DNA from 3 places in the Rhizobium changzhiense genome. Region 1 is predicted to be linked to each of the others. Evidence: predicted binding sites of a transcription regulator. Region 1 holds the regulator's gene; each other region holds the start of a gene.
The links. The regulator LexA, encoded in region 1, represses DNA repair genes until DNA is damaged. The targets are predictions, from matches to a motif close to TGTTCNNNNTGTGTTCNG.
Positions count from the first base shown of each region.

Region 2: G9X68_RS07640 (YifB family Mg chelatase-like AAA ATPase) is a predicted target of LexA. The motif match lies at 1,310-1,327, and genes of this name have one in related genera.
Region 3: G9X68_RS09310 (fibrinogen-binding protein) is a predicted target of LexA. The motif match lies at 1,368-1,385, and genes of this name have one in related genera.

Region 1 is NZ_JABFCQ010000002.1:238,013-241,290, reverse strand. It holds gene kdsA (3-deoxy-8-phosphooctulonate synthase) at 1-550, opposite strand, end outside; gene G9X68_RS10595 (VOC family protein) at 547-1,443, opposite strand; gene lexA (transcriptional repressor LexA) at 1,639-2,358, shown strand; gene G9X68_RS10585 (ComEC/Rec2 family competence protein) at 2,339-3,278, opposite strand, start outside.
Region 2 is NZ_JABFCQ010000001.1:1,529,680-1,532,957, reverse strand. It holds gene G9X68_RS07650 (cupin domain-containing protein) at 1-208, shown strand, start outside; gene gshB (glutathione synthase) at 294-1,241, shown strand; gene G9X68_RS07640 (YifB family Mg chelatase-like AAA ATPase) at 1,417-2,949, shown strand; gene cysK (cysteine synthase A) at 3,179-3,278, opposite strand, start outside.
Region 3 is NZ_JABFCQ010000001.1:1,853,450-1,856,727, reverse strand. It holds gene G9X68_RS09315 (hypothetical protein) at 1-261, opposite strand, end outside; gene G9X68_RS09310 (fibrinogen-binding protein) at 404-1,357, opposite strand; gene G9X68_RS09305 (helix-turn-helix transcriptional regulator) at 2,189-2,971, shown strand; gene G9X68_RS09300 (hypothetical protein) at 2,987-3,278, opposite strand, start outside.

The DNA of each region.
Region 1 (3,278 bases):
GCGTATTGTAACCGAAGGAGGCGCCGCGCTCGCACAGCAGCACGTTCGGATTGCCGCTGGCATTGAGCTTCTTCAAGACGTTCTTCATATCCCAGGGAGCGAGGAACTGACCCTTCTTGACATTGACGACGCGGCAGGTCTTGGCGGCAGCGATGAGGAGGTCGGTCTGGCGGCAAAGGAAGGCCGGAATCTGCAGGACGTCGACGATCTTTGCCACCTCCGCGCATTGCTCGGCGGTATGGACGTCGGTCAAGACAGGAAACCCGAATTCCTTCTTGAGGTCGGCAAAGACCTCCATGCCCTTTTCGATCCCGATACCACGTTCGGCCGACAGCGAGGTCCGGTTCGCCTTGTCGAAGGAGCTCTTGTAGACGAGGCCGATGCCGAGCTTTCCGCAAAGCTCTTTCAGTGTGCCGGCAACCATGAAGGCGTGGTCGCGGCTCTCCATCTGGCAGGGACCGGCAATCAGCGACAGGCGGCCGGTATTGGAAAAGGTGACCTGGCCTTGGCCTTCGCCGATCCTGACTTCGGAATTCGTATCAGTGCTCATCGTGTTTCCTCGAAGGCGAAGAGCGTGCCCTGCCCGGGCGCGGGCTTCACCAGAATGCGATTGTTCTTGCGCGTGTAAGTCACCCCGTTAGCAGCCAAATGCGCTTCTGTCACGGCAAGATCGGCGACAGTGAAGAGGATTGCCCGGCCGCGTAGGCCGCGATCGGCGGATGAGCCACCAATGTCGAAATAGGCCTCCAGCCCTTCTGGCGTCATCAGGCTGATTTTGGCATTCGATGCCGCGATATTGACGCCGAAACCGGTTTTCTCGACTGCCGATTGCGCCACGGCAAGGCTGACGAAGGCAGCGAAGGCGGCCGGCTCCGGCGTGCAAAGCGCGATCTCGACTATGCCGGTCACACCATTGGCATGTGTTTCAAGCGCGGCGCGGTCGGTCGGCAGCGGATTGACGCGCTCGACGGTGAAAAGCAGGAGATCAGGCGCGCGCAGGTCGGCGGCAAAAGCCAGCTTGAAGCCGGCAATCGTCTCGGAACCGTCCGGCATCGTCATCGGCCGGGTGAACTGCAGCATCTCGCCGGCGCTCGATCCGTTGCCGACGAAATTCTGATGATCGATGCCGGCATCCTTGCTGCCGAAAGCCAGCCCCGAAAGCCCCTCCTCGCCGCAGCGGAAGCGGAAGGCCTGGTTGCGGGCGGTGAAGACGTTGCCTTGCCGCGCCGATGCCTCGCTCTCTTCGACGCTCGCAATCCCGAGCGGCTCCAGATAGGTCTTGTCGGCAAAGAAGACGCAGGCGTTTTCCGTTCCGAAGGGGTGGCGCGCATCGGCGGCAACGGTGAAGCCGAGCTTGCCGAGCCTCTCGCGCGCCAGATCGATATTGACGACCGGCAGCACGATATGATCCAGCGGGTACGGTTTGGCGGAATGCTCGTTCATCATGTCCCTCCTGGAAAGGTCAAGAGATGTGCAGCGCGACCTTCAATACAAGACTTGTGTCCCAATCCGGCGAATGAAAATAAAAATCTCAACGAGTTGGCGCCAAGTTTTACGGAAATTTAGCTACTTGCGGAACACATATGGAACATATAGTGTCTGTTCTGGATTTGTTTCAATCACGAGGTCACAACGTCGATGCTCACGCGCAAACAACAGGAGCTTCTCCTCTTCATTCATGAGCGCATGAAGGAATCCGGCGTTCCGCCATCTTTCGATGAGATGAAGGATGCCCTGGACCTCGCCTCGAAGTCCGGGATTCATCGCTTGATTACAGCGCTCGAGGAGCGCGGCTTCATTCGCCGCCTACCGAACCGCGCCCGCGCGCTTGAGGTCATCAAGCTTCCGGAGGCCTACAGCCCCAGCATCCAGCCCCGGCGCGGCTTTTCGCCGAGCGTGATCGAGGGCAGCCTCGGCAAGCCACAGCCGGTCGCCGCCCCTGCTCCTGCAAAGCCCGTCGCCGACAACGGCAATTCGGTCTCCGTGCCGGTCATGGGCCGAATCGCTGCCGGTGTTCCGATCTCGGCGATCCAGAACAACACCCACGACATCGTCGTTCCGGCCGACATGCTCGGCTCCGGTGAACATTACGCGCTGGAGGTCAAGGGCGATTCGATGATCGACGCCGGCATCTTCGACGGCGACACCGTGATCATCCGCAACGGCAGCACTGCAAGTCCCGGTGATATCGTCGTTGCCCTCGTCGATGACGAGGAAGCGACGCTGAAGCGCTTCCGCCGCAAGGGCGCCTCGATCGCGCTGGAGGCCGCCAACCCGGCGTACGAGACCCGGATCTTCGGGCCGGACCGTGTCAAGGTACAGGGCAAACTCGTCGGCCTCATTCGCCGCTATCACTGACATTGGCCAGTCCGGTTTCGGTAAAACTATTGCTGCGCCAGTCATAGGCGCGATGGCGCATCCATGGCCGCGACAATGCATCGAATGCGGTTGCGACCTCCGGGCCGGCGTCCGTGAAGCGCAACTCGATGGAACCGCTCCTGCGCAGCGTCTCACCGGTGAAGAGCGTCGCACCTGAGCGGCAGCTGTTGAAGCGAAGGCGGACCGACGTCACGACGATATCGGCCGCGTCGCATGCCGGACCGAGATAGGCGGCATTGTCGATGACGGTTACCACCTGACCATTGCCAAGCCTTGATGTGCACCAGGCCTTCTTGACGCAGGAAAAGCGGTTTGCGTCACCGCCCGATGCGGCGGCCCGCATCGCGGTCCTTGCTTCGTTCTGCTGATCGCGGGAAAGCCTGACGCGGCGATCTTCTCCCTCCGGCGGGATAGCAGGACCGTCCAGCATCTTCGGCGGATCATGCTTCGGCAGGACCAGCGCTCTCTGCCACTGGTCGAAGATGAAATCCGGCGGTCTTTCACGGTTGGAAGCCATTGCCGCCGCCTCGACGATTGCGACGAGACTACCATCCTCCGAAATCACCAGATCCGGCGGCCGGGGAACCGGCAGAAGCAGCAGGATGAGCGTTGCGACCCCGATAATCGATGTGCCGATATGGCGCAACCGGGTGCGGAGCAGCGTCAGCAGCAGAAAGCCTGCCACGGCGACGGTGAAATACCAGGCGGGCAAACGGCCGACGTCGATATTGCCATCCCAGCCGGACACCGTCTTGGCGACCGCGATCACCAGATCGAGGCCGAATCCGACGATCTTCCAGGCCCAAACATCCAAGCCGAAAGGCATGAGCAGCATTGCCAGCAAGCCGGCCGGCATGATGATGAAGGAGATGATCGGTATTGTCGCGAGATTTGCCGGC
Region 2 (3,278 bases), on a different contig from region 1:
CCATATCACTGCCGAGGACGGCACCGAACGAACGCTCTGCGCCGGCGACGTCGCCTTTTTCGCCGGAGGAACCTGGGCGAGCTGGCGGGTCGACAATTACGTCCGCAAGGTCGCCTTCCTGCGCAAGCCCTTCCCGAAGCCATTGGCAATTGCCTACCGTCTCCGCAACATGCTGCGCAACAACGGCAACCAGGGCATCGCCGCCTGAAAACTGCGACCGGAAGCCCTTGATTGCCCGTTGCGTTTGATATCTGGCCGACCTACATCTGTCCGGCATTCAGCGAGGGATGGAAATGGCCAAGATCACCAATGTAGCGGTCCAGATGGACCATGTCGCAGGCATCAATATCGCAGGTGATTCCACCTTCGCCATGAGCCTGGAAGCCCAGGCGCGCGGCTACAAGCTCTTCCATTATACCCCCGACCGCCTGAGCTTTCGCGACGGTAAGCTCTATGCCCACGTCGAGCCGATGATGCTGCGCGACGTCAAGGGTGATCACTTCGAGCTTGGCGCGCCGGAGCGCGTCGATCTCTCGACCATGGACGTCGTGCTGCTACGCCAGGACCCGCCCTTCGACATGGCCTATATAACCTCGACGCATCTGCTCGAGCGCATCCACCCGAAGACGCTCGTCGTCAACGATCCGGCCTGGGTACGCAATTCGCCGGAAAAAATCTTCGTCACCGAATTCTCCGATCTGATGCCGAAGACGCTGATCACCAAGGATGCCACCGAGATCCGCCGCTTCCGCGACGAGATGGGCGATATCATCCTGAAGCCGCTCTACGGCAATGGCGGCGCCGGCGTCTTCCATTCGACCCGCGACGACCGCAACCTCTCTTCGCTGCTGGAAATGTTCGGCCAGCTTTTCCGCGAACCCTTCATCGCCCAGCAATATCTGCCCGACGTGCGCAAGGGCGACAAACGCATCATCCTGGTCGACGGCGAATTCGCCGGCGCCATCAACCGTGTTCCGGCCGAACACGACAGCCGCTCCAACATGCATGTCGGCGGCCGCGCCGAGGCGACCGAACTGACGCCGCGCGAACAGGAAATCTGCGCCCGCATCGGCCCGGCGCTGAGGGAGCGCGGCTTCCTGCTCGTCGGCATAGACGTGATCGGCGATTACATGACCGAGATCAACGTCACCTCGCCCACAGGCATTCGCGAGGTCAAGAAGTTCGGCGGCGCCGATATAGCAGCGCTGCTTTGGGATGCGATCGAGCGCAAGCGCGGCTGAGCCAGCCGCTCATGACCGTTCTGGTCCCGCGACCGAGCACAACCAAGGTCACAGCGGATGCCTGACTATGTTCTTTGATTGTTCTTGTTTTATTCCAGCTTCCATGCCAGATTGCAACCGCTGGCCCTGAACGGCCGGGGGCGGTATAAGAGTTTGCGGGACAAGGGATGGGCATATGGTCGCGCGTGTCAGTACGGTGGCATTTCAGGGTATCGAAGGTGTGCCGGTCGAGGTCCAGGTCATGGTCGCTCCCGGCAAGGTCGGCATGCAGATCGTCGGTCTGCCCGACAAGGCGGTTGCCGAAAGCCGCGAGCGCGTGCAGGCGGCCCTCCACGCCTCCGGCCTGGCGCTGCCGGCGAAGCGGGTGACGGTCAATCTGGCGCCTGCCGACCTGCCGAAGGAAGGCTCGCATTTCGACCTGCCGATCGCCCTTGCCCTGATGGCCGCCCTCGGCGCCATTCCCGCCGATGCGCTGTCGGAATTTGTCGTCGTCGGCGAGCTCAACCTCGACGGAACGATCGCCGCCATATCAGGCGCGCTGCCGGCTGCGATCGGCGCCAATGCGCTCGGCAAGGGGCTGATCTGCCCGGCCGAAAGCGGCGCCGAAGCCGCCTGGGCGGGCGCCGAAGTCGATATTCTCGCCCCGCGCAGCCTGATCGCCCTCGCCAATCATTTCCGCGGCACGCAGGTCCTATCCAGGCCGGAGGCGTCGATCCGCGCCAATGCCGCAAACCTGCCGGACCTTGCCGAGATCAAGGGCCAGGAAAGCGCCAAGCGCGCGCTCGAAGTGGCCGCCGCCGGCGGCCATAATCTGCTGATGGTCGGTCCTCCGGGCTCCGGCAAGTCGATGCTGGCGGCGAGGCTGCCATCGATCCTGCCGCCGCTTTCGGCCGCCGAACTGCTGGAGGTGTCGATGGTCCATTCGATCGCTGGCCAGCTCTCCGGCGGCAAGCTTTCCGATCGCCGGCCCTTCCGCACCCCGCATCACTCCGCCACCATGGCGGCGCTGGTCGGCGGCGGCCTGCGCGCCCGTCCGGGCGAAGCCTCGCTTGCCCATCACGGCGTGCTCTTTCTCGACGAGTTTCCCGAATTCACGCCGCAGGCGCTCGATGCGCTGCGCCAGCCGCTCGAAGGCGGCGAATGCGTCATTGCGCGCGCCAATCACCGCGTCTCCTATCCGGCGAAATTCCAGCTGATCGCGGCGATGAACCCCTGCCGCTGCGGCATGGCCGGCGAGCCCGGCCATACCTGTGCCCGCGGCCCGCGCTGCATGAGCGATTATCAGGCCCGCATCTCCGGCCCGCTGATGGACCGGATCGATATCCGCATCGACGTGCCGGCCGTCTCCGCTGCCGATCTCATCCGGCCCACGGCAGCTGAAACCAGCGCCGACGTCGCCCGCCGTGTCGCCCGCGCCCGCGAGATCCAGCAGGAGCGCTTCGAAAGCACCGGCGCAAAGGGCATCGGCACCAATGCCCGCTGCTCCACCGCGATGATCGAGAAACTGGCCGAGCCCGACGCCAGCGGCCTGCAACTGCTGCGCGACGCCGCCGAGAAGATGAAATTCTCCGCCCGCGGTTACCACCGCGTGCTCAAGGTTGCCCGCACCCTTGCCGATCTCGACGGCAAGCCAACCGTCGGCCGCATCCATCTCGCCGAAGCAATCTCCTACCGCATCGCCGGCGAAAGGCTGACGGCGGCGGCGTGAGAGGCGCGAAGCGCGCCCGACAGTTTGTTGGCAGCTCGTCCTTTACTCGGCGTCATCCTCGGCCTTGTGCCGAGGATCTGCTGCATATCAACTGGCTGCAGATGCTCGGGACAAGCCCGAGCATGACGAAAGAGGAGTGGGTCGGCTTTATCAGCAGCTCACAGAGCGCCGAAGCAGGCCCGATATCCTGCGAAGACGAGTGACCGGCAAAGCCCGGCCAAATACAGCCTCAACTCCCCAGCCCTTCAAACAGCGCCGTCGAGAGATAGCGTTCGGCGAAGGAGGGGATGATGATGACGATGTTCTTGCCGGCATTCTCGGGACGGATG
Region 3 (3,278 bases), on a different contig from region 1:
GAAGACGCGGCCAAAATGGCGCGTCGGGCCAAATTCGATTTCGTAGCTGCCGCTTTTGTAAATGATGCCCGGATCGTAGTCCTTGAGCTGGAGATCGGAAGAGAAGGCGGCGGTAAAGGCATCCTGAACCGGCAGAGCCGGTCCATCCGCGCCCGGTCCTGCGCCTTCGGCATAGTTGGTGCGTAACCTCATCTCGTCGGTCGTCATCTCGAAGAGACCGATGAAGTGCGCAATGATTTCCGAAATCTTCTCGATATGCATGGTTCGGCCCTCCCATTCGAAATGACGATCGGCCTTGGAGGCACCCGCCGGGAGCCGTGGTGTGGTCGTCAAATCGTTTTCAAGCAGTCAAACTGCACCGGCTTGAGCCGGTGCAGTTCGTCTTGGTCGCTGGAGGTCAGTGTCAGGTGCCGGTATCCTCGCCGACGTCGGAGGCATGAGAATTGCCGCCGATGACGCTGGAGTCGACTGTGTTGCTGAGCAGGTTCGCACCCTGAACGAGCTCGAGGTGGAAGCCGGAATTGGCAAGGATCGCCGAAGCATCGGCCGCGCTCGAACCAGCGGCGTCGTCGCCGGCCTTGAGATCCCAGCCTTTGCCGTCCATCTCCATGCCTTCTGCGCTGTCGGCGGTGCCGCCATTGGCATTCAGGTGGTTCTGAGCGCCTGCATTGTCCATCTTGGTGTTCCAGGCGCTATCCTGGTCAGCCAGATGGTTCGCCTGGACGGCGCTGAAGCCGCTGTCATTGCCTCCGCCGGTCAGCGAATTGTTCAGGATGCTGTCGACGTCGAGCGTGAAGGAGAAGTCGTCCCCGAGGTTGAAGGTGAGGTCGTGTCCGGCAACGCCGAGGTTGGAGTCCTTGACGTCCTCGATGACGGCGAAGTCTGTGTCCGTCTTGTTGAAGCTGTCGGAGGTGTTGAAGCTGTCGGAGACCGTCTTCGTATCCGTCTCCGTCTCCGTAACGGTCTTGATATCGGTGTCGGTCACGGTCTTCGTGTCGGTGTCCGTGATCGTCTTGGTGTCGGTGTCGTTATCGCTGTACGACTTGCTGTCATAGCTCCAGTCGTAATCGGTCTTGGTGTCGGTATCGGTGATCGTCGTAGTCTTGGTGCTCGTATCGTCGTCCGACTTGTAGCTCCAGTCGTATTCGTTGTCTCGGTTGTCGCCGTTGTTGGCGGAGACATCGATCTCGGCCTTGACGTCCACGTCGACGCTGTTGTCTTTATTGTCGCGATTGTCGCCATTGGCGACGCCGACATAACCGGTCGAGCCGTCGTCGACTTCAGTTGAATTGACAGCGCTGTTGGCAAAGCCGTCGGCAAGCGCCCCGGCCTTCGTGATTTCGATATCGTCAGACATTCAAGTTCTCCAGAAAAAAACCGGAGCAGCTTTTCGAAATCCCTCTCATCTCAAATGGGATTTTACGCGCGCTCGCTCCGATGCGGTTAACATCGGCAGATGTATTCGATACTGATCATCTGCAGCTTCTTCGCGATTTGTTGATCAAACCGTTGGTATTGGGAGCGTACGTACTCAGTACAAGGCCGCACATATCCGGCTCCGAATCCTGAAAAGGATAGGGAGTAGTCAGGTGTTCTTTTCGTTGAGTTGCCCTATATGGAGGCCGTGTATCAAAAACGCATGCCGATACATGGCTTTTCCATGCCGCCACTTGGACGACGACCACAGAATGCTGGAAAGAATGTGGATCCGATAGATACCAATTCGGGCTAAGGCCGATTTGCCACGTCCGGCTAGCCCCTGTCGTTGGAGCGTTGAGACTTCTTCGGCCGGGGCGTCGCTAAGCTGCGAGAATCCAGGACTTCCGGCATTCGCCGCTGGGCTGAGGAGCAGCTTTCGACGTCTGCCTGCTCATATCCGACACTTCATGCATGACGAAAATATAACAACCTGTACTGAAATATTACATTCAGCTCTCATCTATAGTGAGCGCAAATATAGCCTCGAAGTATATATCGCAGTAAGAATGCAACCAATGCTTGGTATCGTATCGTTTTTAGTCCGCTAAAACTAATTATTTTGGGCCATTTCCTTCCTTCTCAATCCGTATTAACATAATTAAGAAATGTCTAAAAAATAAAGCGATGACATCCGGGGTCGGCATTTCTTACTATCTAATACCCGACATCGCACCAAGTTGAGTAAAGTGTAACGCTAGGGGAGGCGTATATGTTCATGACAGGCTCAGGAATGGAGAATGCGGACCAGGGAAGGAAGTTGAGTTCGTCCGGAGATACTATACTAGTGGTGGCCAAGGCGGATCTGTTTTCAGAATGCATGGTAGAAGCACTGGCAAAGAAATTTCCGAACTGTGAAGTGGCAAGCATAACGAGTACAAAGCCGATACTGGAAAAAGATGCCGGCGATCTGAAACTCGTTTTATTCTATCATATACCCGGCCCGGAGCTTCATGAAGCGCTGCAGGCTGCCCGCGAAAACCACCCTGAAACCTCGATCGGACTTGTCGTCGAAGCTATCGACATGCTCGAGCCCTATGTCAGCCGGCTGGTAGAAGCGCGGATCATCGATGGCGTCCTGCCACTCAACCTGCGGCTCGATGTCTTCATGGCTGCAGTGGATCTGCTGATGAAGGGCGGCGAACATTTTCCGTCAGCACTTCTTAATCGTCTTACCAACAAAAACGCCCAGCTGGAGCCTTCGCTCTATCAGACAAAATCGGTCGATGCGGCCCGCAGCAATGCGCTCAAGCTGAGACGCGACAGCATGTCCGCTTTGACCACCCGGGAGGTTCAGATCCTGGATCTCATATGCAAGGGCACGCAGAACAAGATCATTGCCGACAAGCTGCATCTTTCCGAAAATACCGTGAAGGTTCACGTCCGCAACATCTACAAGAAGATGAACGTCCGAAACCGCACGGAAGCTGCATCCCGTTTCTTCAACGAGCATCCCGCCGGTGATGACGATATGTCTGGCCGTTGGCGCAATTGATCTGACGCTTTTGCTTCAGATCGAGGGGCGCGCAAAGCAGCGCGATTTCTGTCCGAAGCCGCTTGGAGAGCAGATATAGGGCGCCGAGCCATGATAGGCTACGGTGCGGATCGTTGCCCCCGCCGGGCGCGCGGCCCGATTTGCCGGATAGGCATAGGCTTTGGAAACGCGCGGCGCCTCGACCACGGCGATATTCTTCTTCGCGACGACCGCGATATCGTCGCCGACGACCGTGCAGGCCGTCGGTCCGATCGCAAGAAGCGCCGTTCCCCAGGCAAACATCGCCGAGCGGATACGCCGGCCTTTC